4 regions of the Ochrobactrum sp. PL_is501 genome follow, and region 4 is predicted to be linked to each of the others. Evidence: predicted binding sites of a transcription regulator. Region 4 holds the regulator's gene; each other region holds the start of a gene.

Region 1 (7,270 bases), on a different contig from region 4:
TGGATCGAGTTTCACGTCGACTGCGACCGCGACGACGAGGGCAATATTCTGGGCCTCGTCACCACCGCCATCGAAATCAGCGAGTTAAAGCGGCGCGAACAGGTGCTGAAGACGCTCTTGCGCGAAGTGAGCCATCGCTCCAAGAACCTGCTTGCCATCGTGCAGAGCATCGCCAGCCAGACCGCGCGCTTCACCGACTCCATCGATGATTTCCTGCTGAAATTTCGCGGACGCATCCAGTCGCTATCCTATTCGCAGGATTTGGTGACCGATTCCAACTGGCGCGGCGCGTTGTTTCGCGATCTCGTGCATTCGCAGGTCGAGAAATATATCGACGTTACCGATGAACGCGTGAGCATCGAGGGAGACAACCCCTATCTTTTCCCCGGCGCGGCGCTGCATGTCGGCCTCGCGCTGCACGAGCTGGTGGTGAATGCCACCTCCTTCGGCGGCCTGTCCATACCCTATGGCCGGGTGAGGATTTCCGCCAGGGTCACGCATGTGGCCAGCGGCGATGACAGGCTGGAATTCCACTGGGAAGAGACCAATCCGGCAATGCCCGAGGTTTTCGAGCACGATCCGCGCTTCGGCAGCGCCGTGCTGCAGCGCATCGTTCCCGCCTCCGTCAACGGCCATGCCGATTATCGCATCGATGGAACCGGCGCTATTTATTCCCTCATCATCCCGACAGAGCAGTTCGACGCCTGATAGAACCCGATCGAAATGAAAAAAGCCGCCATGGTCCGGCGATCAGCCTGAACCACAGCGGCTTGCTCTGAATTTGCGGAACGCCTGCTGCTTGATGTTGACATCAGCGCGGCATTCTCGCCGCTCGCCTCGTGCGGGGAGGTTGAGGCGAACTGTGAAGGCCGCGTTGTGGGGGCGGGGTCACGACCTTCATGGGCGCTAAACGCGGCAGACGAAACTTGGTTCCATCAGTTTTGAATTTTTTTGCAATAAAGTTCGAGCCGGTGATGCACGATCTCGTAACCGAGCGACCGGGCGATTTCTTCCTGCAGTTTTTCGATCTTGTCGGAGCGAAATTCCACCACATCGCCGGAATCCATGTCGATGATATGGTCGTGATGCGCGCCGCTCGCCTGTTCAAAACGCGACGGCCCTCCGGCAAAGGCGTGGCGGTGGATAGCGCCGCGCTCTTCCAGTAGCTTCATCGTGCGATAGACGGTCGACAGCGAAATGCTGTCATCGATCTCCACCGCCCGGCGAAAAATCTCCAGCGCGTCGGGGTGATCTTCCGTTTCGGTCAATATGTTCAGGATGATCCGGCGCGGCCGCGTGATGCGGACGCCTGCCTGGCGCAGTTCCTGTTCATAATCGGGTTTCTTGTACGATTCACTCATGGTTCGATTATGCACCGTCTCGCCGCCAGTTGCAATTTTTTGCAACTGGACATGCGCCGATCTCCCCAGCCGTTATCGTGAATGCGCGCACTGATCCGGCTCGGATGCCGTCGCCCTGTCGTTCAGATGATATTGTCCCCTGCCCACGCGCACGAAAAGCGCATGGCCTTCCGGTTGATTGGCGGTGCAGTTTTCGGCAAGAAACGAGAAGTATCGGGAGTAAGGCCAGCCCGGAGCGACGCGCCGCACGTCTCGCGGCGTGAAAGGCTCGGCAAGAATGCCTTTCACCCTGACCGCATTATGGATTTGAGGATAGATATTCGACCCAATTTTCCACATGCCTGAACAATACCACCACCATACGCGGCATTCATATCCCGCAAACACGGGATGATTGCAGTTTGTTCAGGCAGGATTGAATTATGCTGGTACGCCCAAGGGGAATCGAACCCCTGTTTGCGCCGTGAGAGGGCGCCGTCCTGACCGCTAGACGATGGGCGCTTGGAGCACGAGCCGACCGGAGTGAAACAGGATCGACAAGCTTATGCTTGAAACACGAGAACCGGGAGCACAGATTTGATTCAATCAAATCGAAACGCGCTCCAGGCCACATCGCTGATATAAGCGCCAAAAGGAAAAAGCGCAATCCTCGAAGACAGAACAAATGGGCGGCAATCATGCCGCCCTGATCAGTTCGCCCTACTCGACATTGCCGAGCTTGATGCGGCCGATGATGCGCGACTCGCGATAATCATAGATGATGAGTTCCGTGCCGCCATCGGGCAGCAGCGTTTCCAGCGAAAGCTCGTTGCCCGAAAGGCTTTGCGAAAGAAGGCGGGTGCCCGGCGTCAGGTTGATCTGCGATTCGATCAGCTTCGGCGGCTCCGGCTTTGCGGGTACCGGCGCGGCCTGTCCGGGAATATCGGACCGAGCTTCGTCAACCGGGGTTTCCGGCGCGCGATTGATCTTGTAGACAACGGCGACAAGCACCGCCATAAGACCGATCAGCATGACACCGATGGAGACGGCCAGAAGCCGGATCATTTTGCGGCGCACACGTTCCATGGCTGGATCAAGCGGGGGCTCGGCCTGTTCATCGGGGTAATAGCCCTGCTGATAGTCCTGATAGCCTGAATCCTGATGATTCTGGTATCTGGGATAGTGTGGATCCTGCATTCAACGACTCCGGTTCGAACTTCGCCGTGTTAAGGCGTGTGCGGGTGATAGAGCATTTTGCGGCCAAATGGAAACATTTGAGGCCGCATAAATGCGGTAAAATCTAGAGACGGGGCAGTTCTGACGATTTCGTCACGGCAGAACAGCTCTCAAGAAGGAAAACACGAGTGAAAGAGCTTACGACCGACTCCGATGCCACAGGCAAGCGTCTCGACCAGTGGCTGGCCGCAGCATTGGGGCCGGAACTCTCGCGCAGCCGCGTTCAATCCCTCATCGCCGAAGGCCATGTGACCATCAACGGCGCGCCCGCCCGTGAAGCCAAGCAGAAGCTGCGCGAAGGCATGACAATCGCCATCGTGCTGCCTGAGCCGGAGCCAGCCGAGCCGATTGCCGAGAACATACCGCTCGATATTCTTTACGAGGACGACGATCTCATCGTGATCAACAAGCCCGCCGGGCTTGTCGTTCACCCCGGCAACGGCAACTGGACGGGAACACTCGTCAATGCCCTCATATATCATTGTGGCGATAGCTTGTCGGGCATCGGCGGAATCCGCCGCCCGGGCATTGTGCATCGTCTCGACAAGGATACGAGCGGCGTCATGGTCGTTGCCAAGAACGATCTTTCGCACCGGCATCTGAGCGAACAGTTTGCCGACCATGGCCGCACCGGCGATCTGGAGCGCGCCTATCTCGCGCTCGTCTGGGGCATGACCGAACGCCCGCAGGGCTATATCGACGCTCATCTGGGGCGCTCGCATCGCGACCGCACCAAGCAGGCCGTTGTCAATGAAGAGCGGGAAGATGCCCGCCACGCCGTCACCCATTATGCCACGGTCGAAAAATTCGGGCCCCGCGAAGACGCGACCGCGCTCGCCTCGCTCGTCGAATGCCGCCTAGAGACAGGCCGGACACACCAGATCCGCGTGCACATGGCCCATATCGGCCACCCGCTTGTCGGCGACATGGATTATGGCAGCGCCTACAAGACCAAGGCCAACAAGCTGCCGGACCCCTTGAAAGAGGCCGTGCGCGGTTTCCATCGGCAGGCATTGCATGCCTGGCTGCTCGCCTTCACCCATCCGTCCACCGGGGAACTGATGCGTTTTGAAGCCCCGGTGCCGGAAGATATGGAGCACCTTCTGGAAAATTTCCGCAAGCATTCTATATAATACTGGCAACTATCATGGTTGGCGAAAGAATGGATTGCTGATTAATCTCGGCTTTTCAGTATCAGGACCGGGGGCGCGGTCGCGGTGAAAGCCGCTCTCTCACAACACGCAATTCATTTCAGACGATTTCACGAAACCTTTGACCGGGAGCTGCGTTCACATTGTAGTGACAGTTTGTTTCATGAGTTAAAGGATCGTGTTTTCGCCAAAATCATGCCTATATATGGAGGCTCGCGAGAGGGAAGTGCAGGAGGCAGCCCCCGCGACAGGTTCGCCAAACGGGAACCTGAAATCATAAAGGAGGGTGCTCTATGGCCCAGATGAATCTCCCAAGCATCACGTCAGGTGACGGTGGCCTTACCCGTTATCTGGAAGAAATCCGCCGTTTTCCCATGCTTGAGCCGCAGGAAGAATATATGCTGGCCAAGCGTTATCACGAACATACCGACCCCAAGGCCGCCCACAAGCTGGTGACGAGCCATCTGCGTCTCGTGGCCAAGATCGCCATGGGTTATCGCGGCTATGGCCTGCCGATCGGTGAAGTCATTTCGGAAGGCAATGTCGGTCTCATGCAGGCCGTCAAGCGTTTCGAGCCTGAACGCGGTTTCCGTCTTGCCACCTATGCCATGTGGTGGATCAAGGCTTCGATCCAGGAATATATCCTGCGCTCGTGGAGCCTTGTGAAGATGGGGACGACCGCCAATCAGAAGCGCCTGTTCTTCAATCTGCGCAAGATGAAGAGCAAGATTCAGGCGCTCGACGACGGCGATCTCAACCCCGATCAGGTCAAGCAGATCGCGACCAAGCTCAATGTCAGCGAGGACGAAGTGGTTTCCATGAACCGCCGTCTGTCCGGTGACGCTTCGCTGAATGCGCCGCTGCGCGCTTCCGAAGGCGAATCCGGCGAATGGCAGGACTGGCTGGTCGATGACAGCAGCAGCCAGGAGCAGATCCTGATCGAGCAGGACGAACTGGAAAACCGCCGCTCCATGCTGGAACAGGCGATGGATACGCTGAACGACCGCGAACGCCGCATTTTTCAGGCCCGCCGCCTTTCGGATGATCCGATGACGCTGGAAGATCTTTCCAGCGAATTCGACATCAGCCGCGAGCGTGTGCGCCAGATCGAAGTGCGCGCGTTTGAAAAGGTGCAGGCGGCGGTAAAGGCCGCCGCTTTCAAGCAGCAGAAGGCGCTGAATCAAGTCGAGGAAGCGCACGCTTAAACAGTTGCTCTATTGATCCTTTTACTGCCGCAAGATGGGAACACCATTTTGCGGCAGTATTGTTTGGGGCAGCAAAAATGGAAATCGGTTTTGCAGGAAGGTCGGCATCAGCCCGGCAGCGTATCGCGAGGCGCCTCCTCGCCGAAACCGTCATGCAACCGATATAAAACCGTCAAACAACTGTAATGGATTGGCTTTAGGGACGAGGGCGTGTTTCACCCAAGCTTCAAGGCCATTCCATGAAAAAGCTCCTGCTCGCCGCAGCTCTTGCGCTTACCGCCGCCACTGCCGCATCTGCTTCCGACTATGTCTCCTTCCTCGATTATCCGCAGAAGGAGCAGGACGGGAAGGAGTTCTTCACGGCCATCGAAATCCCGCAGGGCAGCTTCACCAAATATGAAATCGACGACAAGACCGGCCACATCGTCGTCGACCGCTACCAGTCCATGCCGGTGATCTATCCGGCCAATTACGGCTCGATCACCAGCACGCTTGCCGGTGACGGCGATCCGCTCGACGCAATCATCTATACGCGCGAACCGATTGTTCCGGGCGCGATCATCAAGGTTCGCCCCATCGGCGTGCTCAAGATGATCGACGGCGGCGACCAGGACGACAAGATCGTCGCCGTGCCGACCACGGACATCGATCCGACCTATGACAACATCAAGGAAATCACCGACCTGCCGAAGATCGAACAGCAGCGTCTGGAAGCCTTCTTCCGCGTCTACAAGCAGTTGCCGGAAGGCCGCAAGGTCGTTGAACTGGCTGGCTTCGACAGTGCGCAAGCTGCACAGAACGAAGTCGCCAAGGCTATCAAGGCCTTCGCTGAAAAGAAGTAATCCTCGACTGCCCGCCAACAAAAAGGCCGCTCGAAGCGGCCTTTTTCGTTTCGTGGCGGGTTAGAGCGCATTCTGAAAAGTGTGAAACGGTTTTCGGAAAAAATGCGCGGTAAAATAAATAGTTAGAGCGCCGATCTGATCCAATCAGATCGAAACGCGCTCTAATTCGTACCCAGAACCTCGTTGAATACCTTCTCGCCCGGCACGCCTTTTTCCAGACTGATAAGCGCGCGACGGCCATTGCGGTAGGAAATCGGAATGTCGATCCACTGCAAACGACGCATCAGCGAAAGATTGGTGTCCTGCGCGGTGCGGGCGTCGTTCAGCCATACGATGAAGAAGTTGTCGCCGATCTTCGATGGCACGGCGACCAGCGGATTGCCCGCCGCCTGTTCCGTATCCTTGAAGGTGACGCGCTGCACATTATCCACCACGCCGCCGGGGAAGCCTTCCGGCACGGTGAAGACCATTTCGATCAGATGGCTCGCCGGGATGGACTGGTCCGTATTCTTGCGGATCGTCATCTTCAGCTCGACTTTGCTGGTCGGCATCGTGACCGTGGCGCGCACGGCGGGCTGGGCAGGCTGGCCGTCTTCCGGGCTTTCCTCGATCGTCGACCAGACCACATTGCCGCGCTCGACCGAATCCGACCCCGCGCCGCCGCGTTCTTCATAAAGAAGGGCCTGCTGGCCAACGGCGACGGTCTGGTTCTGTCCGGGCTGCGCGCCCGTCGGCGGATTCGTTTCGGCAGGGGCCGGGGTGGAAGCGGCGGTCGACGTGCCCTCCCCGATGCCATTCGCGCCACCGGCAGGCCCGCTATCGGTTTCGCTGCCATCCGGCATCAACCGCTGCGTCAGCTTCGGTTCGCCCGCAGGCTGCTGCGGTTGTTCCGGCTTCTGTTCGCCGCCCGTGGTCGCCGTATTGCTGTCGGCTGGCGGCGTCGTGCCTTCAGGATGTGTTTGGGTGTCGGAACCGGTCGCAGGCGCATCGCTGCGCCCAAGGCTCGATGCCAGTTCCTGAATCTTGTCCTTGTTGTTCCAGACAACGTAGCCGGCGGTTCCGAGAGCAAGAACTGCGATCAACGCGACAACCAGCCCCTTATAGGAGCGCTGTTCTTTGCGGGCCGTGCGCTCGATATATTCGCTGCGGCGGGCCTGCGCCTTTTCCTTGGCGCGGTCCAGCTTCCAGTCATCGTTGCGCTCGGCCACGAAAGCCGGTGCATCCTCATCGTCGCTGGTGCTGTCGCGGCGCTCACCCCGCGGCGCGTGGGAAAATGCAGGCTCGTCGTCATCATGGGGCGGGGAGCGGTCTTCCGCGGCGCGATTCGCCTCCTGCAGAAAATCATCCAGCGCATCCTCGACCGGCGGCTCCGGCACGGCGGCTGGCGGCGCATAAAAGGCTTCAACCTCGGCAATGGCGTCTTCTAGGATATTGCGCTGGCGGACAGCCACAGCCTGCGAGGCATTTGCCGTGACAAGCTTCTGCTCGATCGTGGC
Region 2 (7,270 bases), on a different contig from region 4:
TTTAATTTATACGCAACGCGTGAGGAAACCCGACGCGAACATATCGGACATTTGCAGCGCTATCTCGAGCTGCGGAGTGCAACCGCTGAAGACCGTCGCGCCGCGTTGCGTGCGGGCATTGAAGCAGCCTCCCAAACAGATAAAGGGTTGCCGATAGCAAAAGCGATTATCGCCACATTCCGTGAGCGATGTGTTCTCCTACCGGTAGTGAATATGATCGAGCGTATGGGACTGGCAGCACGTGCCATCGCTCGTCGGCGCGCAGAGAGTGCGCTCATTGCTGATCTCACTGATGAAAAGCTGGAAGCTCTTGATATCCTATTGGACGTTGACCCGGCGATTCGTCAGACGCGGTTCAATTGGTTGCGGTCAGCTCCTGATGCCCCGGGAGCAGGCAATCTGATTGGAATGACGGAGCGCATAGCGTTCCTACGCCATCTTGAGATCGATCCCCAACTGCAACTTCGCATTCCCGCCGGTCGGTGGGATCAGATGATCCGCGAGGGCGATGCCACTCCGGCCTGGCTTGCCAGTGACTTCAGTTCCAGTCGTCGACGCGCTACAGTTGTGGCTCAGCTTATCAAGCTCGGCCAGAAGCTCACCGATGATGCGGTAACGATGTTGTCCGTTGTATCAGGAGTTTCCGACAGGCAACTGGTTCAGCAAGGCAAACAGAATGGCTGAAAGTATCGCCGCGGCGGGAACCGTTACCACCCATGCAGCGGCAATCGTCAGCGCGTGTGAGCGACGAACCAGCTTGCGGCGGCGACGCTCTTCAACCGGGATGGATTCAAGCGGCAGGGCCTGACGAGCCTTTTTCAACCGGCGTTCCGTATCCCATTCGCGAAAGAACCCGACGCCAAAGATTGCACCGATAGCGATGTGGGTCGAACTGACCGGCAATCCGAGCCAGCTCGCCAGAATGACGGTGATTGCGGCGGAGAGGGACACACAATAGGCCCGCATCGGGTTGAGCTTGGTAATCTGGTTGCCGACCATTCGAATGAGTTTGGGGCCAAACAGGCACAGGCCGAAGGAAATGCCGCTTGCGCCGATCAGCATGACCCAGAGCGGAATCTCGACGCCATCGTTCAACGCGCCGGTCTGCGACGTCTGGACGATCGCCGCGAGCGGTCCGACAGCATTGGCCACATCATTTGCGCCGTGGGCGAAGCTCAACAGCGCCGCCGAAACGACCAACGGGATGCTGAACAGCACTTTGAGTGACTTGTTGCGGTTTTCGAGCCCCAGCGACTGGCGGCGAATGACCGGGATCAAGGTTAGCCAGCTTGCAAGCCCGAAAGCCAGGCCGATGAGCAAGGCTACCCCAATCGACACATCGACCAGTTGCTTCAGCCCCTTCATGATCAGATATGTTGCAAAGGTTCCAGCCATAAGGCCGACAAGGATGGGCACCCATACGCGCGCTGCCGCGATTTTGTCTGCACGATAGACAATGCGGGCCTTGATCAGCCACAGAAAACCGGCAGCGACGATCGCACCCAACACGGGCGAAATAACCCAGCTTGCCGCTATGGCGGCCATCTGCGACCAGTTCACCGCTCCAAAGCCTGCCGCAACGATGCCCGCGCCGACGACGCCGCCGACAACCGCATGGGTGGTCGAAACCGGAGCGCCGATCCACGTCGCAAGATTGACCCAGAGCGCCGAGGCGAGCAGCGCCGCCATCATCGCCCAGATGAACATGACGGGGGTTGCGAGCGTATCGGGCGCAATGATGCCGGTTGCTACTGTCGAGACGACATCCGCGCCTGCAATAAGCGCGCCCGCACTTTCAAAAACGGCGGCAATGGCAATCGCGCCGCCCATGCTCAGCGCATTGGCGCCCACTGCCGGGCCCATGTTGTTGGCAACGTCATTGGCGCCGATATTCAACGCCATGTAGGCGCCGAAGACGGCTGCGGCCACAACGATGAGCGTCTGACTGGTCTGGCCGAGCAGCATCGCCGCTCCAAGCCCGGCAAGCATGATAAAAACAAGAGCGATGCCGGGTGCCACGAGCGGACGGGAAACGTAGCTCGCCGCCGTTTCCAGCTTGACGAAGCGGCCGAGGTCGCGATCCAGAGTCTCTAAATGCCGAGCTTCGAGATCTTCGTTTGCCATGATTTACTCTTGATTTCTAACGTTGCGTACCGGTTCAGGCGGCCGCCGGGGAATGATCCATTTCAGGAATGTGACAGGTGTTTAAATGCGGGGCCTTTGAAAAGTCAATGATTCGAGTCTGTGCCGTTTGTGAGGTGCTTGGCTATCGCTTCGGCCCTCCGCCTTGGGCCGGCATTGCTGACCCTGTCGGCCGACCGCTGAATGCGGCCTTGCGCGGGAAGGGAAAAACTGGATCAGGCTGTTGCCAATTAATTTGTTGCACGACCTTGTTTTGAACAAGATGTGCACCTATATGGCTGTCATAGGCATTGCTCAAGAGCGCTGGAACGCGTCTGTCGCTCGCAATAGCCTTCATCGCTTGATGCTTTTGACCACGGATGTACTGGCACTGGTAGGAAAGCGATGATGAGGAAGGTCGGTGCGTTTTCGCCCCGGCCTTTTTTGTTGCCTGCGATTTCCGAGAGAAAAGCCGGACGGCCTGCCTGGAGGTTTCAGCAGGCCGTCCGGTTAAAGCGTATATGCATTAGAAATCAAGCAGCGAGTGCTTCGTCTTCCGAGGTCGGGACTTCAGATATCGTCTTCAGGACCTGCGAAGCGATCTGGTACGGGCAGCCCTGCGAGTTCGGGCGGCGATCTTCCAGATAGCCGCGATAGCCATCCCTGACGAACGAGTGCGGAACACGGATCGACGCGCCACGATCGGCGACGCCGTAGGAGAACTTGTTCCACGGAGCGGTTTCATGCTTGCCGGTCAGGCGCATGTGGTTGTCCGGGCCGTAAACGTCGATATGGTCCTGCAAATTCTTCTCGAACTGCGCCATGAGCGCCTCGAAATAATCCTTGCCGCCCACTTCACGCATGTATTTGGTCGAGAAGTTGCAGTGCATGCCCGAGCCGTTCCAGTCGGTGTCGCCGAGCGGCTTGCAGTGGAATTCGATGTCGATTTCATACTGTTCGCAAAGGCGAAGCAGGAGATAACGGGCGATCCACATCTGGTCGGCGGCGTTCTTTGAGCCCTTGCCGAAAATCTGGAATTCCCACTGGCCCTTGGCCACTTCCGCATTGATGCCTTCGTGATTGATGCCGGCATCAAGGCAAAGATCGAGATGTTCCTCAACGATCTTGCGGGCGATGGAGCCGACATTCTTGTAGCCGACGCCGGTGTAATACGGACCCTGTGGGGCAGGGAAGCCCTGTTCCGGGAAGCCGAGCGGACGGCCATCCTTGTAGAAGAAATATTCCTGCTCGAAACCGAACCATGCATTGTCGTCCTCAAGCACGGTTGCGCGGCTGTTGGACGGATGCGGGGTGACGCCGTCCGGCATCATGACTTCGCACATCACGAGAGCGCCGTTCTTGCGCGCGGGATCAGGATAGATCGCGACCGGCTTCAAGACGCAATCTGAGCTGCGGCCTTCGGCCTGCATCGTCGAAGAGCCGTCGAAACCCCAGAGCGGCAATTGGTCAAGCGTCGGGAAAGCGTCGAATTCCTTGATCTGCGTCTTGCCGCGCAGGTTTGCAGCCGGCTTGCACCCATCGAGCCAAATGTATTCGAGCTTGTACTTGGTCATCGCTAGTCTCTCTGTCATCCTCGGTTGATCCATCACCACAAGTCATGCGGTGTCGCGCGGCTCGGTGTTCGATTTAAGAGAAGCAAGGACCGTGCCAGTTTTGAATCGGGTGAGTTTTCAGGGCGGAAAAGGCAAGCGCGACCGGGCGGGCAAGATTTGCGCAACGCAAGCGGAGATTATCTGCTCAAAAAACAGGCAACGGACCAGAATTTCATCACGTCTTCGGTGCAGGCCTTCATCAATGCTGCGGAAACCACCGTATTGGGCATCGCGGCGCATTGGCCATGCGGACGAGAATGCCGGCCTTGTTCAGACCGGCATGGGATGAGGGGAGATTCGGCGGTGATGTTGTCATCCGGTGTTCTGGCAAGCCGCCGGCCGAATGCGTTGCCTCAGACATTCGCGTTTTTGCGCATGTCATCAAGCTGTCTTAGAGACGAAAACAGCGATTCCCGATCGCGGAGATGCTCTTCGTAGAGAGACAGGAAAATGGCGTTCGTTGTTTCATGCGGCCCGGGTGCGGACCGAGCGCGGTGCAGGCTGCTATTGGCCTTGCGCTTGGCGTCTTCGACTTTCGCCTGCAATTCCTGAAGCATGCGCGAATTGCCAAACGCATGAAAACCGGCTTCCGGTGCGCCCGAGGCGACGGTATTGGATGTCGAGTGAATCATGGTCTGCATCTCCGATGGCAAGATATGGTGCTGATCGTGACGTCCGTTTATGATATAATCGTGGTGCAAACCGTACGAAATTACACTCTTGTGATGGTATGTTTCGGGCGCCGCTTTCAGGATAATTCCATTTCGTGCTGAAAAAACTTCTAGCACTGCAGGCGCTTTGGAAACGAGGAACTCAATGCCAAAACCTCCAAGGAACAGGAAAAAAACTCACGGTCCAGCTGGAAGCGAACAGATCAGCCCGCGTGCCTTCGCAGCCTTGAAGGGGCATCAATCAGCGTCGTGATTCATGAAAGGGAGCATATCGACGGTGTCGATTGTCGTTGGCTCGACGGGATTACCGTCTGGCTTGGCAAAAATTATCACCCACAAACAGTAGATCAGAAATGCCGCCACGCCGATCGCTAGCAGGCTGACAAATATGAGTGACCAATCCAACATGCCTGGCACCTTGGCCCAGTTTGCGCGCTAACTCAACCATCTAAAATTTGCTTGCGCGAAGGGAGCGACACCCGGTTAGCGGGTTCACTTCTTGTGGGTCTCGATCCAGGTGATGCCGAAGACGACCGCGCTGACGGCCAGGATCGCCGCTATCTCAATCCAAAAAATCAACTGCATGGCCATGTCCTCCAGCATGGTTAACAAGAACCCGGCGAAAAGGTTTCATTCACGCTGACGTCACCTGGCAGCGGATGGATGGCTATCGCACCTCACGGGGCGCTCACAGCGTCCGCGATGCCGCCGCAATCGAACTGTCCCGAATATGGGCAGCGTTTCGATATGCGCGCGGAGTGAGCCCCGTTTCCAACAAGAAATAGCGGTTGAAGTTGGAGAGATTGTTGAAGCCCGCTTCAAAACAAATATCGGTTATTGCAAGATCCGTTTCCACCAGCAAGGTTCGCGCCCGCCACACCCGAACAGAACGGCTGTAAGTCGAAAACGTCATGCCTGTCAGCCGCTTGAAAGCGCGGGAGAAAGATGCTGTGTCGAGGCCGACAGCTTCGGCGACATCCTGCATCTGGCGGTCAGGGTTGGATTGCAGAATCTGGATCGCCTGATCGATACGCCGATGCCGCTTGTCGGAGGCTTCGCTATAGAGCGATACGAAATGCTCGCTGGCAAGGGGCCGCTTTTGCCCAGCGCTATCGATCGCATTCAATATCTCAAGAAAAAGGCCCAGGCCCGCAGCATCCGACTGCCGGTGCAATGCCAGTATCATTTCCCCGATATCGAGCGCTTCGTGACCTGTGATTTCGATCCCCCGGCGGGATAATTCTTTCAGGCGATGCAGCACTTCGAATTCAGGGCAAACCGACCGAACCTGAATAAGTGCATCGGCATTGAACTGGAGTACGAGATCACGGCCCGGAATGGATGCCGCACCCGGCGTAATCCAGTTATGGGGCAGGTTCGTCCCGGTCAGGACGAGATGGCCGGGCTGAAATGGCCCCACGTAATCGCCAACATAGGCCAGACCCTGTGCTTGAGGGATATAATGGATTTCCCACTCAGGATGATAGTTCCAGATGCATATCGGATTGGGATAGTCGTCGCGGCGGATGAGATAGGACTTCCCGCCCGGCAGCGTGATGCGCTCTCGCGTGGCAGCATAGGCATTCGGCAGGGAGGACGAGTTTGAGGAACTGTCCGGCGCCGGTTTTGAAATCAGCTATCTGAACGAGAATGACCGCCGCGCCAAGTCACAGGCGGATGCATCGACCGTAGGCAGCTACAATGTCTACTATGTCGATGAAGCCAATCTCGCATTGTTTGCATCGTCGGGCTGGATCGTTCCGCTCGAAGGCTTTTATCCCAAGGAATATGATTACGACGATTTCGACGCAGGCATGCGTGCGGCTGCCACTTATGACGGCAAGCAGTGGTTTGCACCCGTTCAGGGCGGCGGCGACCTGATGGTCTATCGTACCGATCTGCTCGAAAAGGCTGGCCTCCAGCCCCCAAAGACCTGGGACGAATACAAGGCTGCCGTCGCCAAGTTGCATGACCCGGACAATGGCGTCTATGGGACCGCATTGCGCGGACAGCGCGGCTCGGGCGCCAATGTCTGGCGGTGGATGCCGCTGTTCAAGGCAAATGGCGGCGAATGGTTCAAGGATGGCAAGCCTGCTTTCAACTCGGACGCGGCAGTGAAGGCAACTGAGGAATATCTCGATCTTTTCAAATATTCCGCTCCCGGCACCCAGACGGGTTCGTGGGACGAATCCACCGGTGCTTTCCGGGCAGGTAAGGTAGCAATTATCATTGAATCGGCTCCCCTTGGCGGCATGTCGGTCGATAAGGCGCAGAGCCAGGTGGCGGACAAGGTCGCTTTCGCTGTTCCGCCAACGCCTCTTCCGGGAGCTGGCTACGCGCATGGATTTGCAATTGCGTCCAAGGCCAATGCGACGGACGAGGATAAGGCTTGCGCCGGCCTCTTCGTGGCATGGGCGACCTCCAAGGAGCAGGAAGCCCGTCGTCTGGCTGCGGGGCAGCCCGGTGAATTGACACGCACCAGCACCTATCGAAGCCCGAAATATGCCGAGACGTTCGGACAGAACCTTGCAGATGCAATGGCCGCTACCGGCGCCCGCACGACGGTAACTTTCTGGCAGGACGCGCGCTGGCAGGAACTGGGAAATCAGTGGGGCATCATGCTGGAAGAACTTATCACCGGCAGCCGCAAGGATATCAAAGCGACGCTCGACGAGCTTCAGTCATTCGCTGAGAAGCTCTAGGCATCGCGCGTTCGGGGCGGTTTCGCGGCCACATCGGTCGAAACCGCCCCGCCTCCCAAGATGGGTACTGCCCTGAAAGCCACGTGCGGCTGACGCTGCCGGGCCGTCCCAGTCACCGCCTTCAGACAAGGAATGTTCATGCAACGTGGACGCTCGCTCCCAT
Region 3 (7,270 bases), on a different contig from region 4:
CACGAAAGCGAAAGCCAAGAGGCTGACGATCAGCGTGAAGACACCCACCAGTACGTAATTGGCTTTAGTTTCCATATTTTATCCAGTCTGCAAGCGGCTGCCTGGCCGCCGTCGCGTAGGCGCTGACGGGTCGACCTGGCGCGCCCGCTTGCCCCGAAAATAGGATTTAACCCACGGATCGTCCACCGTCAGCATGTCTTCAATGGTGCCGCTGACGAGCACTTTCTTGCCTCCAAGAACAGCGATCCGGTCGCAAATCGCAAAAAGACTATCGAGATCATGGGTGACCATATAAACGGTCAACCCCATCGTATCCCGCAGGTTGGCGATCAGGTCATCGAACTCCGCTGCGCCGATCGGATCGAGTCCCGAGGTCGGTTCATCAAGAAAAAGAATATCGGGGTCCAAGGCCAGCGCACGTGCCAGCGCAGCGCGCTTGATCATGCCGCCGGAGAGTTCGGACGGAAATTTTTCTGCCGTATCCGGCTTCAGGCCGACCAAATCAATCTTCAATCGCGCCAGCTCGTCCATCAGTTTAGGCGACAGATCGAGATATTCGCGCATCGGAACCTGAATGTTTTCAAGAACATTCAACGCGGAAAACAAAGCTCCGTGCTGGAACAGAACACCCATACGCATATCGATGGCCATCTTTTCCAGCTCATTCAACTGATCGATATTGCGACCTAATATCTCGATCTCGCCGGACTGCTTTTTATTGAGACCAAGAATGGTTCGCATCAGAACAGATTTACCCGAACCCGAAGGGCCGATAAAACCGAGAACCTCACCCCGGTAAATCTCAAGAGACAACTTATCGAGCACCGTTTGACGTCCGAACGACACCGTCACGTCGCGCACCGAGATCATCGGCACGGCCGTTTGAGTAACTTCGCCCTGCGGTTGCAGCTGATGGTCGATGCCGTTCTCCATAATCATTCTTTAACCGAGCTTGGCTTCCGACTGAACCGCCGAACACAATCTTAGGGTCAATTTTCTGTGCAACTGTGTCTCAAAGAGCCCATTAAAAACAAGGAGCATAAGCAATATCTAAAAATCAATTGCCGCATAGAACATGGCAAACAAACCATCCACGACAATAACTACGAAAATTGCCTTCACAACGGAAGCGGTAACGCGGCGGCCCAATGATTCCGCACTTCCGCCTACCTTCATGCCTTCTACCGAAGCGAGAATCCCAATGATCATGGCCATGAAAGGAGCCTTGATAAGCCCTGCAAAGTAAGTGTTCAACGCGACTGCATCGTGCAAACGGCTGATGAAAGCATCAGGTGAAATATTGGAATAAAACCAGGCGACGCCGCCTGCCCCGATTAACGCGGCGAGATCGGAAATGATGGTAAGCAATGGCAGGATCAGAACCAACGCCACAAGACGTGGAAAGACCAGAACGCCCACCGGATTGAGACCGATCACGGTGAGAGCATCGGTTTCCTCGCGCATTTTCATGGAACCGATTTCAGCCGTGATCGCACTGCCGGAACGACCGGCAATCATAATAGCCGTCAGAAGCACTCCGAGTTCACGCAAGACCAGAATGCCCACCAGATCGACAACGAAGATCTCGGCGCCGAAATAACGCAGCTGAAACGCACCCTGCTGGGCAATGATCGCTCCAACAATCGTCGACATCAGGATGATGATGGGAATCGCACCCACGCCCATGCGATCCATCTGCGTGACAATCGCGGCGAAGGGAATGCCGCTACCGCGCCCATATTTCAATTGAGCTCCGCGGATGGTGGCCCCAAGAATGTGCATCGCCATCTTGAAGTCACTACCCACGGAAACAACGCCGCCGCCAAGCGCGGCCAGAAATGAAATTAAGAAGAACGGCTTCTTCTGGCGTTGGATATCCAGGGTGCGCTCGACGGCCTGCCCCACTTCCTCCATCAGAGGAAGCCAGGACTGTCGTATGCCTTCCAACTCAACTTCCACTTTCTGTGCGGCGAGGCGCTGCCGCAGGCGTTCAAGCAGCCAAGCGCCTGCCGTATCGAGACTGGATACGCCAGAAACATCAATGATCGTTGCTTTGTGACCTTCTGTTTTCTCGAGATTGCGCATCCTGTCGTCGACAAGATTGACACTTTGCGACACCCAGCGACCACTCAGTTGGATACGACGCGCGCCATCCTCCTCCACCAGATCAATCTTCGGCGCAGAATTATTGGTAGCTCTTGCTTTGTCGGCAGTGTCGGTCAACATGGCCTACCTCATATACGAGTCGTTGAACGACCGAAATACTGCGTCCCAGAGGGCATCTCTATGCACAATACCTTGAATATCATTGTCGAACGCTATCCCATCGCCGGAAAATTCACAATCTCCAGAGGATCCAAGACGGAAGCTGCCGTTGTTGTGTGTGTGATCGGCAACGGTCCCCATCAGGGGCGCGGCGAATGCGTTCCCTATGCACGCTACGGCGAGAGCATCGAAAGCGTGAGCGCACAGATCGAGGCTGCCCGCTCCGCAATCGAGAACGGCGCGACCCGACAGGATATTCAGAATCTGATGCCCGCGGGTGCCGCCCGCAATGCGGTCGATTGCGCTTTATGGGACCTTGAAGCCAAGGAAGCGGGGAAAAGTGTTGCCGAGATGCTGGGGACACCAACCCACCCGCTTGAAACTGCAATCACCGTCTCGCTCGGCACACCTTCCGAAATGGCGGAATCGGCTGCGAAAGTCGCTCATTACCCTCTCATCAAAGTGAAAATGGGCGGAGATAACGATATCGAAAAAATCCACGCGGTCACCCGCGCGGCGCCGAACAGCCGCATCATTATCGATGCGAACGAGGGGTGGACAGCCGACAATATTGCCCAGAACATGCGTGCGGCAGCGGACGCAGGTGTTGTTCTTATCGAACAGCCCCTTCCCGCAAATAACGATCATATTCTCAGTGAAATCGAACGGCCTGTCATTATCTGCGCTGATGAAAGCGTTCACACGTCGATTGGCCTTGAGGAACTGGCCAAGCGCTACGATGCCGTCAATATCAAGCTCGACAAAGCGGGCGGGCTGACCGAAGGTCTTCTCATGCGAGACAAGGCAATCGACCTCGGCCTTCAGATCATGGTCGGCTGCATGGTTGGGACGTCGCTCGGTATGGCGCCTGCGGTGCTGCTTGCCCAGAAAGCCAACGTGGTCGACCTTGATGGACCACTGCTGCTTGCCCATGACCGCGCCCCTGGGCTGCGTTACGAAGGCGCTCTGGTTTATCCGCCGGAAGCTGCAGTTTGGGGCTGATCAGAACGTCGATAACTCTCGCTTGCGATTCCATTGATCGGAGCGAGAGCTCCTTCGAATATGTCGGCACAAACATCCCAGGTGAATTGGCGGAGCACGTGCGCTGGCTCGAACGGCTCCATTTCCAGAGCCGCCAGACAAGCCTCCCCAAGATTTTCCGAAAGAACACCTGCGCCAGTTATTCCGACAACATCGCGTGATCCGGGCACGGGATAGGCTGCAACAGGCAGGCCGGAAGCTATCGCTTCAAGCAAAACAAGACCGAACGTGTCCGTCCGGCTGGGAAAGACAAAGACGTCCGCTACAGCGTAAGTTTTGGCGAGCGCTTCCCCTTCGCGTTTCCCAACAAACACCGCTTTGGGAAACCGGGTCCGAAGATCGTTGAGGGATGGACCATCTCCTACGATCAGTTTCGTGCCGGGAAGATCCAGTTCCAGAAACGCTGGCAGGTTCTTTTCCGCAGCGACGCGTCCCACGCAGAGAAACACCGGCCGTGGCAAGTCCTTTTGCACTTCAGGCCGGGGATAAAACAGCGTCTGATCGACACCGCGCGTCCAAAGGGTCAACTGCGTAAAGCCACGGGCCTTGAGATAGTCCAGAATGGACTGCGTCGGTACCAGCGTATGCTGGGCCGCGTTATGGAAACGCCGCAGGAATGCGTAAGTCCATCTGGTTGGGACAGGAAAGCGTTCCCGCAGATATTCGGGAAAACGTGTGTGAAAACTTGTCGTGAACGACCAGCCCATTTTCACACAAGCGCGCCGTGCCATGAATCCAAGCGGGCCTTCGGTTGCGATATGCACATAATCGGGTTGCAAGGCTCTCAGGCGGCGTTTAAGCGCGCTTGTCGCGGTCAAGGCGAGCCGGATTTCCGGGTAGGTCGGACAGGGTACTGATCGATAATCAAGCGGAGATATGACTGTGACATCATATCCCCGGTCGATCATCAAATCACGGCATTTCGTCAGCGTGCGCACAACGCCGTTGACTTGTGGATGCCAGGCGTCTGTGACGATGACGATTTTCTTCATCGGCTGAGGTTTACCAATTCGCGAGCGGGACGCGGAAGATGGATTACCTGCGCCTCGTCGTACTCTTCGCTGCCGGAGTTAACGTTTCCTGTCATTGGGCGGCGGTCACGACGCTCCGTCCATTCGATCAACTCCATTCGACCATCAAAATGTTCGATTACAGCCGTGCAGCTTTCCACCCAGTCGCCCGTATTTATATATTCGACGCCGTTCATGCTTTCGATCGTCGCGTGGTGGATATGGCCGCAGATTACTCCATCGACGCCGATACGCTGTGCCTCCTCTGAAACCACATTCTCGAATTGGCCGATGAAATTGACCGCCTTTTTGACGCGAAATTTCGCCCAGGCCGAAAACGACCAATAGCGCAGCCCAAAAAGCGAGCGGACACGGCTCATTATCGTGTTTATCCAGATGGCGGTGTCATATGCCCAGTCGCCCAGATAGGCGATGAAGCGGGCATTTCGAACAATCACATCGAACTGATCACCGTGGATAACCAAAAATTTTCGACCGTCCGCCGTTTCATGAATCGCCCGGTTCATCACCTCGATGCCGCCGAAATGCGTCCCTTGGAAATTCCGCAGAAACTCGTCATGATTGCCAGCGATGTAGATGATATTGGCGCCCTTGCGGCTTTTGCGAAGCAGTTTCTGGACCACGTCGTTGTGCTCTTGCGGCCAATGCCAATTGCGCCGGAGACGCCAGCCATCAACAATATCGCCCACAAGATAGATTGTCTCCGCGTCATGATAACGGAGAAAATCCAGAAGCAATTCGGCCTGTGCTGCTTTTGAACCGAGATGCACATCCGAAATGAAAAGCGTTCGGAGTTTTCTGGCCTGCGGAGCATCTGCGCTCATTTGGTTGTCCCCTTCAATGGCAACCTGATCTGGGCGCAGAAAACCCGATTCCTGTCACAGCGATATGACAGCTGTTTTTGTAGTGCGAAAAGCAACTTCACGTAGCTTCGAATACGCCAGGAGCGCCGACCTGAATAAATCAAATCCGCGCTCCAGGCTGTTCTTTCTAGAGCTAAGTGTTGGTCTCGTGGACTATGCGTCAAGCAACGAGTTCGACCTTTGGGCCAACATAACGCGACTGCGGGCGAATGAGCTTGTTCGTTGCAGCCTGCTCCCGGCAGTGAGCTATCCACCCCATGGTTCTACCCATGGCAAAGACACACGTGAAGGCCTCACGCGGGAAACCCAGTTGCTCAAGCAAAAGAGCGGTATAGAACTCGACATTGGTTTCGAGGGGCCGATCCGGCTTGTGGCGCTTGAGAACTGCTATGGCAGCTTTCTCAACTGCCTCAGCCAATTCAACCCGGTGTTTTCCACGTTCATGCCCAAGGGATTCGATACGCTTCAAAGCACCTTTCAGGGCATCGGCACGTGGATCACGTACCCGATAAACCCGATGACCGAACCCCATCAGCCGTTCCCCATCGGCAATTGCTGATTCAAGCCACCATTCGGCGTTCGCGGGCCTGCCGATGGCATCGAGCATATCGAGTACCGGTCCCGGAGCACCACCGTGGAGCGGTCCCTTTAATGCGCTGATCGCAGCAAGCAGAGACGAGGTCAGGCCAGCCCGTGTCGATGCCACGACGCGGGCGGCGAAGGTCGACGCATTCAATCCATGATCGCAAACTGTCACAAGGTAAGTATCCAGCCCGGCAACTTCTGCTTCATCGGGCATTGCCGCATTCATCATGCGAAGAATGTCCGCACTGTGCGGAAGCGTCGGATCAGGACGGATAGGCCGCCGTCCCTTGTGGGCGCGCAGAATGGCTGTTGTGAAAACCGCCGGTGCGGCCATCAGATGCAGAGCGGCGGTCACGTCGTCTTCATCTGGAATGCGCGCCATCAATGCGCGCAACGCTTCTATTGGAGACATTTCCATCAATGCATCGTCAAGCGCATCGGTATGGTGAAATACCTGCAAACGGGCTTCGCCCAGAGCCTGCTGAAGTTCTGCTCCTGTGGGGAGGCCTTCAAAAAAACCGTCCCATAGAAGTTCTATTCCGTCTTCGACGCTGCTGTGCGGAACCAGATCGTCCAGCGATCGACCGCGAATAACCAGCCTGCCTGCAAGCCCATCGACGTCTGACAGCACGGTTTCGGCAGCGATCACGTCTTCAAGTCCGCTATTCATAGTAATTCTCCTTGTTTGCCTTTCGACATTCTATCCAAGTATAGTTGACGTCAATCTTGATGAAATCGATCAATGTAGGGAGCAATAATGAACTGGCTTACAGCGGAAGAAGCGCTATCCATTCTTCAGACAAAGCCTCAGACGCTTTATGCCAATGTCAGTCGTGGTCGCATCCGTTCCAAGCCGCAGCCCGATGATCCCAGACGCAGCCTCTATCGATCAGAAGACGTTCATCGTCTGGCCGGCAGACGTCCGGGTCGCAATAGAGATAGTACTGTTGCTGCTGACACTATTCGCTGGGGGCTTCCGATCATGCGCTCCGGCATTTCGACCATTATTGATGGCCGTTTGCTCTATCGCGGCTGCGATGCGGCTGAGCTGTCGGAAACGGCAACGTTGGAACAAGTGGCCGCCCTGCTATGGCAGATGAATTTCGACAATAGCGGCGGTGCCTGCGGAGAAATGCCGCTATGTCGACAGCAGCCATGCTCTGCGCCGTTGGAACGCCTGTTCACCACCTTTGCCGTTCGAGCAGCGAACGACCTGCCCAGTTCCGGACGTTCCGCAGCAATCCTGCAGCAAGAGGCTTTCGGTCTGCTACAATTGTTCCACAATACTGCTCTTGGCGTATCTATATCCGATATGCCCATGCATGAGCGTATTGCTTCTGTCTGGCAAAAGCCGCAGGCAAGCGATATTATTCGGCGTATTCTGGTGCTTCTGGCAGACCACGAACTCAATGCGTCGGCATTCGCAACCCGCGTCGCCGCCTCCACAGGCGCTCCATTGTCTGCAGCAACACTGGCCGGATTATC
Region 4 (7,270 bases):
TCAACTCGCCGCAGACGCTGGTGGCCTTTGCACTCGGCATCACGCTTTTCGTCCTGACGCTGATCATGAACATCTTTGCGCTGCACATCGTGCGCAAGTACCGGGAGCAGTACGAATAATGACCGATACGACCTTTAACGCCAGCGGCGCCACGGCACGGCCGACACGCCGCGATATTGGGATCAAGCGTCGCTACGCTGCTGAACGCCGCTTCCGCTACTATGGCATTGCCGCAATTGCCATCGGTGTGTTCTTCCTGTGCGCGCTCCTGTTCTCGGTCTTTTCCAAGGGCTATACTGCCTTCTGGCAGACGACGCTCTATCTGCCGGTCAAGCTTGAGGAAAAGGTGATCGATCCGGGCAACAAGCGTGCCACCGATCCGAATGTGCTGATCACCGCCAACTATCCGCTGCTGGTTCGCAACGCCCTGGCCGAAAAGCTTGGTATTTCCACGGCAGACCGGCCGGCTATGCGCGATCTGGGCCGCTTCTATTCGGACGGCGTACGCATTCAGCTGCGCAAGATCGTGATGGACAATCCGTCGCTCATCGGCACGACGCAGACCGTTCCGGTTCTGGCAGGCGCCGACATCGATTCCGCCTTCAAGGGACAGATCGATCTTTCCGTGCCGGAGACGAGCCGCAAGGTATCGGACCGACAAGTAGGCTGGATGAAAACGCTTTCGGAAGAAGGCGTCATGAAGGAGGCCTTCAATACGGGTCTGTTTACGTTCGGCGCATCCAGCCGCCCGGAAACCTCCGGTCTCGGGGTTGCGCTGGTTGGCTCGCTCTACATGATGCTCATCGTTCTCGGCCTCTCGCTGCCTATCGGCGTTGCTGCTTCGATCTATCTGGAAGAGTTCGCCAAGAAGAACCGGTTCACCGACATGATCGAGGTGAACATCAACAATCTGGCGGCCGTGCCATCCATCGTGTTCGGTCTGCTCGGGCTTGCGGTTTTCATCAATTTCTTCGGCCTGCCGCGCTCTGCGTCGCTGGTTGGTGGTCTGGTACTGACATTGATGACGCTTCCCACCATCATCATCGCGACTCGTGCCGCGCTTCGCGCCGTGCCGCCATCGATCCGTTCCGCGGCTCTTGGCCTTGGCGCTTCGAAAACGCAGATGGTGTTCCACCATGTCCTGCCGCTGGCCGCACCCGGCATCCTGACCGGCACGATCATCGGTCTCGCCCACGCGCTTGGTGAAACCGCGCCGCTCCTCCTGATCGGCATGGTGGCATTCGTTGCCGACGTGCCGTCGACGCCGATGGACCCGGCGACCGCTTTGCCGGTGCAGATCTATATGTGGGCAAACGAAGCAGAACGTGCCTTTGTTGAACGCACGTCAGGCGCTATCATCGTCCTGCTTCTGTTCCTGGCCGTGATGAATATTGCAGCAATCATTCTGCGCCGCCGCTTCGAGCGCCGCTGGTAAACGGGAGTCGCAAGCTATGAACCTGATGACTGAACGATCTCTCGAGAAAGCCGTAGGAGAAAAAATGAACGCCAACGCCAGTTCCATAAAGATGCGGGGCGACAAGGTCTGCGTGTTTTATGGCGAGAAGCAGGCTCTGTTCGACGTCGATCTGGAAATCCAGGAAAAGATGGTCACAGCGCTGATTGGTCCCTCCGGTTGCGGCAAGTCTACCTTCCTGCGTTCGCTCAACCGCATGAATGATACGATCGAAGGCTGCAAGGTCGGTGGCAAGATCACGCTCGACAACGAGGACATTTACGATCCGAAGATCGACGTCGTTGAACTGCGGGCCCGCGTCGGCATGGTGTTCCAGAAGCCGAATCCGTTCCCGAAATCGATTTATGAGAACGTCGCTTACGGCCCGCGCATCCACGGTCTTGCCCGCACCAAGGCTGATCTGGAGGAAATCGTCGTGACGAGCCTGCAGAAGGCCAGCCTGTTCGAAGAAGTGAAGGACCGCCTGCACGATGCGGGCACCGGCCTTTCAGGCGGCCAGCAGCAGCGCCTTTGCATTGCGCGCGCGATTGCGGTCAGCCCGGAAGTCATCCTCATGGACGAACCGTGCTCGGCGCTCGACCCGATCGCAACCGCGAAGGTGGAAGAGCTGATCGATGAACTGCGCCAGAACTATACGATCGTGATCGTCACGCACTCGATGCAGCAGGCCGCGCGCGTTTCGCAACGCACGGCCATGTTCCACCTTGGCAATCTGGTCGAAGTGGGCGACACGGAAACCATGTTCACCGCGCCGACCGAAAAGCGCACGCAGGACTACATCACCGGACGCTTCGGCTGATCCGGAACTGCGTTTCAACAGACAGTGCGGCTTCCCCGCAATTTTTATTACGAGGTCTACTATGCCGTCTCAGCATACCGTTCGTTCCTACGACGAGGAATTGAAGTTTCTCTCCCATAAGATCGCCGAGATGGGCGGACATGCGGAACGTATGGTCGAGCAGTCGGTCGCCGCAATCGTCAATGCGGACAATGCGCTCGCGCAGCGTGTCATCTCTGACGATCTCATTCTCGACGCCAGCGAGCGCGAGATCGACGACAAGGCCGTCATGATTATCGCCAAGCGCCAGCCCATGGCCGTGGACCTGCGCGAGATCATCGGCTCGATCCGCATCTCCGCCGATCTGGAGCGCGTGGGCGACCTCGGCAAGAACATTGCCAAGCGTGTTGCCGCCGTTTCGGAATCACGCCAGCCGGTAAAGCTCTATCGCGGTCTGGAAACGCTGGCCGAACTGGCGCTGACCCAGCTGAAGGACGTTCTCGACGCCTATGCGTCGCGTTCGGTGCAGCAGATCAATGTCGTTCGCGACCGCGACGACGAAATTGACGCCATGTACACGTCGCTGTTCCGCGAACTCTTGACTTACATGATGGAAGATCCGCGCAATATTTCCGCCTGCACGCATCTTCTGTTCTGCGCGAAGAATATCGAGCGCATCGGCGATCACGCGACCAATATCGCGGAGACTGTTTATTACATCGTGACCGGCCTGCAAATGCCGGCTGAGCGACCCAAGGAAGACCTGAGCCACGGTATTGTCGTGGATGAGGCGCGTAAACCCTGAACTGCAACCGGCCGGACTTTGGTCCGGCGGCTGAGAATGTATGAATAGCGCGGCGGCACGCGGTCGATTGGGGGGATTGTATCCACCGCCCGCCGAATTTGGATAGGGAAATACTGGATGTCACAGGCACCCAAAATCGCTGTGGTGGAAGACGAAGAGGCGCTGAGCGTTCTGCTTCGCTACAATCTTGAGGCAGAGGGCTATCAGGTCGATACGATGCTGCGCGGCGACGAGGCCGAAATCGCCTTGCGCGAGAATGTGCCGGATCTGCTCATTCTGGACTGGATGCTGCCGGGCGTATCGGGCATTGAGCTTTGCCGTCGCCTGCGCCAGTGGCCGGAAACCGAGCGCCTGCCGATCATCATGCTGACGGCGCGTGGCGAGGAGAGTGAACGCGTCCGCGGTTTAAGCGTCGGCGCCGACGATTATGTCGTAAAGCCATTTTCAACGCCGGAGCTTCTGGCCCGCGTCAAAGCAATGCTGCGCCGCTCCAATCCGAGCATCCTGTCTCACGTGCTGAAAGTGGGCGATCTTGTTCTGGACCGTCAGCAGCATCGGGTTTACCGCAAGGAAAAGGAAGTTCGTCTTGGACCGACGGAATTCCGGCTGCTCGAATATTTCATGATGTCGCCCGGCCGTGTCTTCTCGCGCAGCCAGCTTCTGGATGGCGTTTGGGGTCCCGATATCTATGTGGATGATCGCACCGTGGACGTCCATGTCGGGCGGCTTCGCAAGGCAATCAATGTCGGTCGTGCGCTTGATCCGATCCGGACCGTTCGCGGCGCCGGTTATTCTTTCGGTTGATCGACACCGTTTCGAAACTCTCAAATACAGCTCTTGATCGGCCCGTCATGTTCATCGTGGCGGGCCGTTTCACGGGTGATAGGCCCTGGGCAATGCTGACCCGATTCGCATCAGCCGGGTCAAAACCCGCGCCAATTAGGCGTTTTCACGCGATGTTACAAATATGTTTCCAAAGTTGACGGCAACCAACGGAACCCACGAAAAACCCAATTTTTGCAGGTCATTTGAAGCAGCATGAATGTGGTCGGGAAAACTATCCAAGCAAACACGAATTAAGGCAGCGATATGGCGTGTATTGCGAGAATTTGAATCGCATTAAATCAATATCTTATCTGAATTCGTAATTCTCGTTAATAAATTATTAATATATTTAAATGGCTTGTAGGCATATTCGCACTCTCGATTCGGGATTCATTTGAGGCTGTCTGGTCGCCTCCTGCATCGTTGGGATTTGACGCTTCGCCTTTTTTTGGCCTAAAAATTCCAAAACCTTGAATTCGATTGAGCGACAGTAGGATGAGCGATTTTGATCTTCGTCCTCTTTGACTTGCACCGCAGTCAGACGTTCCCGCGCATCGTTTCGGATGTGTCTGCCTGAACGTATGACTGGATCAGTTAAGGGTCCTAACATGAGACTGAGCCATTGACGCGCGCCGCGAAGTGGAAATTGCCCGTTCTTATCGGGCTGGTGGTTGCGCCTTTCGTGGTGACCGGCTGCACGACGACCGGGACTTCGGGAAAAGCCAATTCGGAAAAGACGGCGGCAAGCCACGTCAAATCCGTCAATGGCGTGAAGACCTACACCTACACCGCGCGTGACAAGGAATGTCTTGAACGCGCGATGTTCTTCGAATCCAACCGTTCGAGTCCCGACGGGCTTCTGGCTGTCGGCACGGTCGTCATGAATCGTCTCGCATCGGGCCGTTATCCTGATACGATTTGCGGTGTGGTCGGTCAGAAGAACCAGTTCGCACCCGGTGTTCTCACCCGCAAGATGAATTCCAAGGCGCTGCCTGATGTTCAGGCAACTGCCGATGCAGTCTTGAAGGGGCAGCGTCATCCGAAGCTCAAGAACGCCATGTTCTTCCATACGGCGGGCCTGAAGTTCCCCTACAACAACATGCACTATGTGCTCGTCGCTGGCGGCAATTCCTTCTATGAGAAGCGCAATCGCGACGGCTCGCTCCAGAATCCGGTTCCGCAGGAACCATACAATCTTGCGCTCGCCTATTCGCCGCAATCGCCTTCCGTTCCTCAAGATCCATCCTATGACGTGACCCTGCCGCAGACGGGCCCGGTTCCGGACGCAGCACCGACAGTTCAGGTGGCGCTCGCAGAGGCTTCCCAGGCTCAAAGCGCGGAACAGAACGGCGGCGCCGGTCCGCAGGTCCGCGGTGATCGCCTGGCGCGTCATCGCGGTGTCCCTGCAACTCAGCAGGAGAACCCCATGCAAATGGCCTCCTATCAGCCGCAATTCGATACGACCGCTCCGCAGCCGACGTCGCTCGGCTATGGTCCGGCAAGCCAGAAGCAGGCTGACGCCATCGGCGCGCTTCTCCTGTCTCAGGACAGGCCGGAAGCGCCGCTATAAAAAGCTGATCTGCACTTGATCAATCAGAACGCCGGTCCTGTTTGCTTCAGGCCGGCGTTTTGATTTGACCAAGAGTCGCCGTTTTCGGCACAAGGCGTCAGGGCCGGTATATCGGGCGATAGATCACCATCGGCGTGTCGTAGAAATCCACCTGATTCTGCCAAGCGCGCCTGTCGGCTCTGCGATCGAGGTCGAGCCGCATGAGGCAATTGGCGAAAGCATCGGTCCTGGGTTTGAAGCCATAGCTTTGGCAGGTTTGCTCGTCAGCCGCACGGCGCTGTTCGGGCGTCATCGTCACGCAGCCGGCCAGAAGGCCGGTAACGCCCAGTAAGATAAGCACTTTCTTATTCATTACTTTCTGCTTTCTTCTGCAACTGACCGCGTGAATACTATAGCGGAAAGGCAGGAAAAAAGGTGGTGAATTTATGCCGTCTGATAAACTGTCGGTGATTCCATATCCAAAGAGGTCTTCCACCCATGGCTCATGAACAGCTGAATCCAGTCATCGATCCGGTGAAACTTGAACGTCTTGCGGAAGTCGCCGTTCGTGTCGGTCTGCAATTGCGCGAGGGGCAGGATCTCGTCATCACCGCGCCGGTCGTCGCATTGCCGCTGGTTCGCCTTATCGCCAAACATGCCTACAAGGCCGGAGCCGGACTGGTGTCGCCATTCTTCGTGGATGACGAATTGGCTCTTGCCCGCTACGAGAACGCACCCGATGCAAGTTTCGACCGCGCGGCCAACTGGCTTTATGAAGGCATGGCGAAGGCCTATGCGGACGGTGCTGCCCGCTTGGCCATCGCCGCCGATAATCCGATGCTTCTTTCCAGTCAGGACCCGGCCAAGGTTTCACGCGCCAACCGCGCCAATTCAAAGGCCTATCAGCCGGCGCTGGAAAAGATTGCCGGTTTCGACATCAACTGGAACATCGTCTCCTATCCCAACCCGGCATGGGCAAAGCTCATGTTTCCGAACGACCCGGCGGACATCGCGACCCGCAAGCTGTCCGATGCGATCTTTGCGGCTTCGCGTGTCGACGTCGACGATCCGGTCGGCGCGTGGGCCGCGCATAATGCAGCGCTTCGCAGGCGCACCCGTTTCCTGAACGGCAAGGCTTATCGCGCCCTGCATTTCAAAGGCCCGAACACTGATCTGACTGTCGGGCTTGCCGACGGCCATGAATGGCACGGCGGCGCTTCCACGGCGAAAAACGGCATTACCTGTAATCCGAACATTCCGACGGAAGAAGTGTTTACGACGCCCCATGCCCTGCGTGTCGAGGGCCATGTGACCAGCACCAAGCCTTTGTCACATCAGGGCACCCTGATCGAGAATATAGCGGTTCGCTTTGAGGGCGGACGCATTGTCGAGGCGAAGGCAAGCCGCGGTGAAGAAGTACTCAACAAGGTGCTGGATACGGATGAGGGCGCGCGTCGTCTGGGCGAAGTGGCGCTGGTGCCGCATTCCTCACCGATCTCGCAGAGCGGGCTTTTGTTCTACAACACCCTGTTCGACGAAAATGCAGCGAGCCACATCGCGCTCGGCCAATGCTATTCCAAATGCTTTATCGACGGCGCCAAGCTGACGCCGGAACAGATCAAGGCGCAGGGCGGCAATTCGAGCCTTATCCATATCGACTGGATGATCGGCTCCGGCGAGATCGACGTGGATGGCATCAACGCGGACGGAACCCGGGAGCCGGTGATGCGCGGCGGCGAATGGGCTAACTGATCATGCAAAGGCCGGGGATTTCCCGGCCTTTGCACTATATCCGTTCGGTCAGTTCTTTTCCTGAACATGAGCTTCGAGGAACCACAG

What was found. Region 4 encodes PhoB, which activates phosphate uptake and scavenging genes when phosphate is short. Its sites were predicted from a motif close to TGTCATNNANCTGTCAT; they were not measured.
Region 1: the regulator PhoB is predicted to act here: its motif matches at 5,103-5,119, upstream of AC0TOF_RS04145 (inorganic diphosphatase).
Region 2: the regulator PhoB is predicted to act here: its motif matches at 2,184-2,200, upstream of AC0TOF_RS02760 (inorganic phosphate transporter).
Region 3: the regulator PhoB is predicted to act here: its motif matches at 5,215-5,231, upstream of AC0TOF_RS16620 (UDP-2,3-diacylglucosamine diphosphatase).

The regions. Positions count from the first base shown of each region.
Region 1 covers NZ_JBVPGR010000029.1:35,236-42,505, forward strand. The annotation lists gene AC0TOF_RS04110 (PAS domain-containing sensor histidine kinase) at 1-708, shown strand, start outside; gene AC0TOF_RS04115 (ferric uptake regulation protein) at 936-1,361, opposite strand; gene AC0TOF_RS04120 (hypothetical protein) at 1,434-1,700, opposite strand; tRNA gene AC0TOF_RS04125 (tRNA-Glu) at 1,788-1,862, opposite strand; gene AC0TOF_RS04130 (hypothetical protein) at 2,061-2,537, opposite strand; gene AC0TOF_RS04135 (RluA family pseudouridine synthase) at 2,705-3,709, shown strand; gene rpoH (RNA polymerase sigma factor RpoH) at 4,021-4,932, shown strand; gene AC0TOF_RS04145 (inorganic diphosphatase) at 5,172-5,774, shown strand; gene AC0TOF_RS04150 (transcriptional regulator) at 5,936-7,270, opposite strand, start outside.
Region 2 covers NZ_JBVPGR010000026.1:23,143-30,412, forward strand. The annotation lists partial or broken gene AC0TOF_RS02755 (DUF4158 domain-containing protein) at 1-675, shown strand, start outside; gene AC0TOF_RS02760 (inorganic phosphate transporter) at 634-2,124, opposite strand; gene AC0TOF_RS02765 (glutamine synthetase beta-grasp domain-containing protein) at 2,655-3,695, opposite strand; gene AC0TOF_RS02770 (hypothetical protein) at 4,088-4,366, opposite strand; gene AC0TOF_RS02775 (AraC family transcriptional regulator) at 5,094-5,996, opposite strand; partial or broken gene AC0TOF_RS02780 (ABC transporter substrate-binding protein) at 6,001-7,107, shown strand; gene AC0TOF_RS02785 (carbohydrate ABC transporter permease) at 7,246-7,270, shown strand, end outside.
Region 3 covers NZ_JBVPGR010000037.1:142,017-149,286, reverse strand. The annotation lists gene AC0TOF_RS16645 (MlaD family protein) at 1-75, opposite strand, end outside; gene AC0TOF_RS16640 (ABC transporter ATP-binding protein) at 79-939, opposite strand; gene AC0TOF_RS16635 (ABC transporter permease) at 1,051-2,226, opposite strand; gene dgcA (N-acetyl-D-Glu racemase DgcA) at 2,287-3,267, shown strand; gene AC0TOF_RS16625 (glycosyltransferase family 4 protein) at 3,237-4,298, opposite strand; gene AC0TOF_RS16620 (UDP-2,3-diacylglucosamine diphosphatase) at 4,295-5,161, opposite strand; gene AC0TOF_RS16615 (citrate synthase/methylcitrate synthase) at 5,361-6,455, opposite strand; gene AC0TOF_RS16610 (citrate synthase) at 6,543-7,270, shown strand, end outside.
Region 4 covers NZ_JBVPGR010000030.1:138,313-145,582, reverse strand. The annotation lists gene pstC (phosphate ABC transporter permease subunit PstC) at 1-119, shown strand, start outside; gene pstA (phosphate ABC transporter permease PstA) at 119-1,435, shown strand; gene pstB (phosphate ABC transporter ATP-binding protein PstB) at 1,500-2,273, shown strand; gene phoU (phosphate signaling complex protein PhoU) at 2,335-3,057, shown strand; gene phoB (phosphate regulon transcriptional regulator PhoB) at 3,175-3,861, shown strand; gene AC0TOF_RS05650 (cell wall hydrolase) at 4,505-5,452, shown strand; gene AC0TOF_RS05645 (hypothetical protein) at 5,550-5,804, opposite strand; gene AC0TOF_RS05640 (aminopeptidase) at 5,930-7,183, shown strand; gene dps (DNA starvation/stationary phase protection protein Dps) at 7,232-7,270, opposite strand, start outside.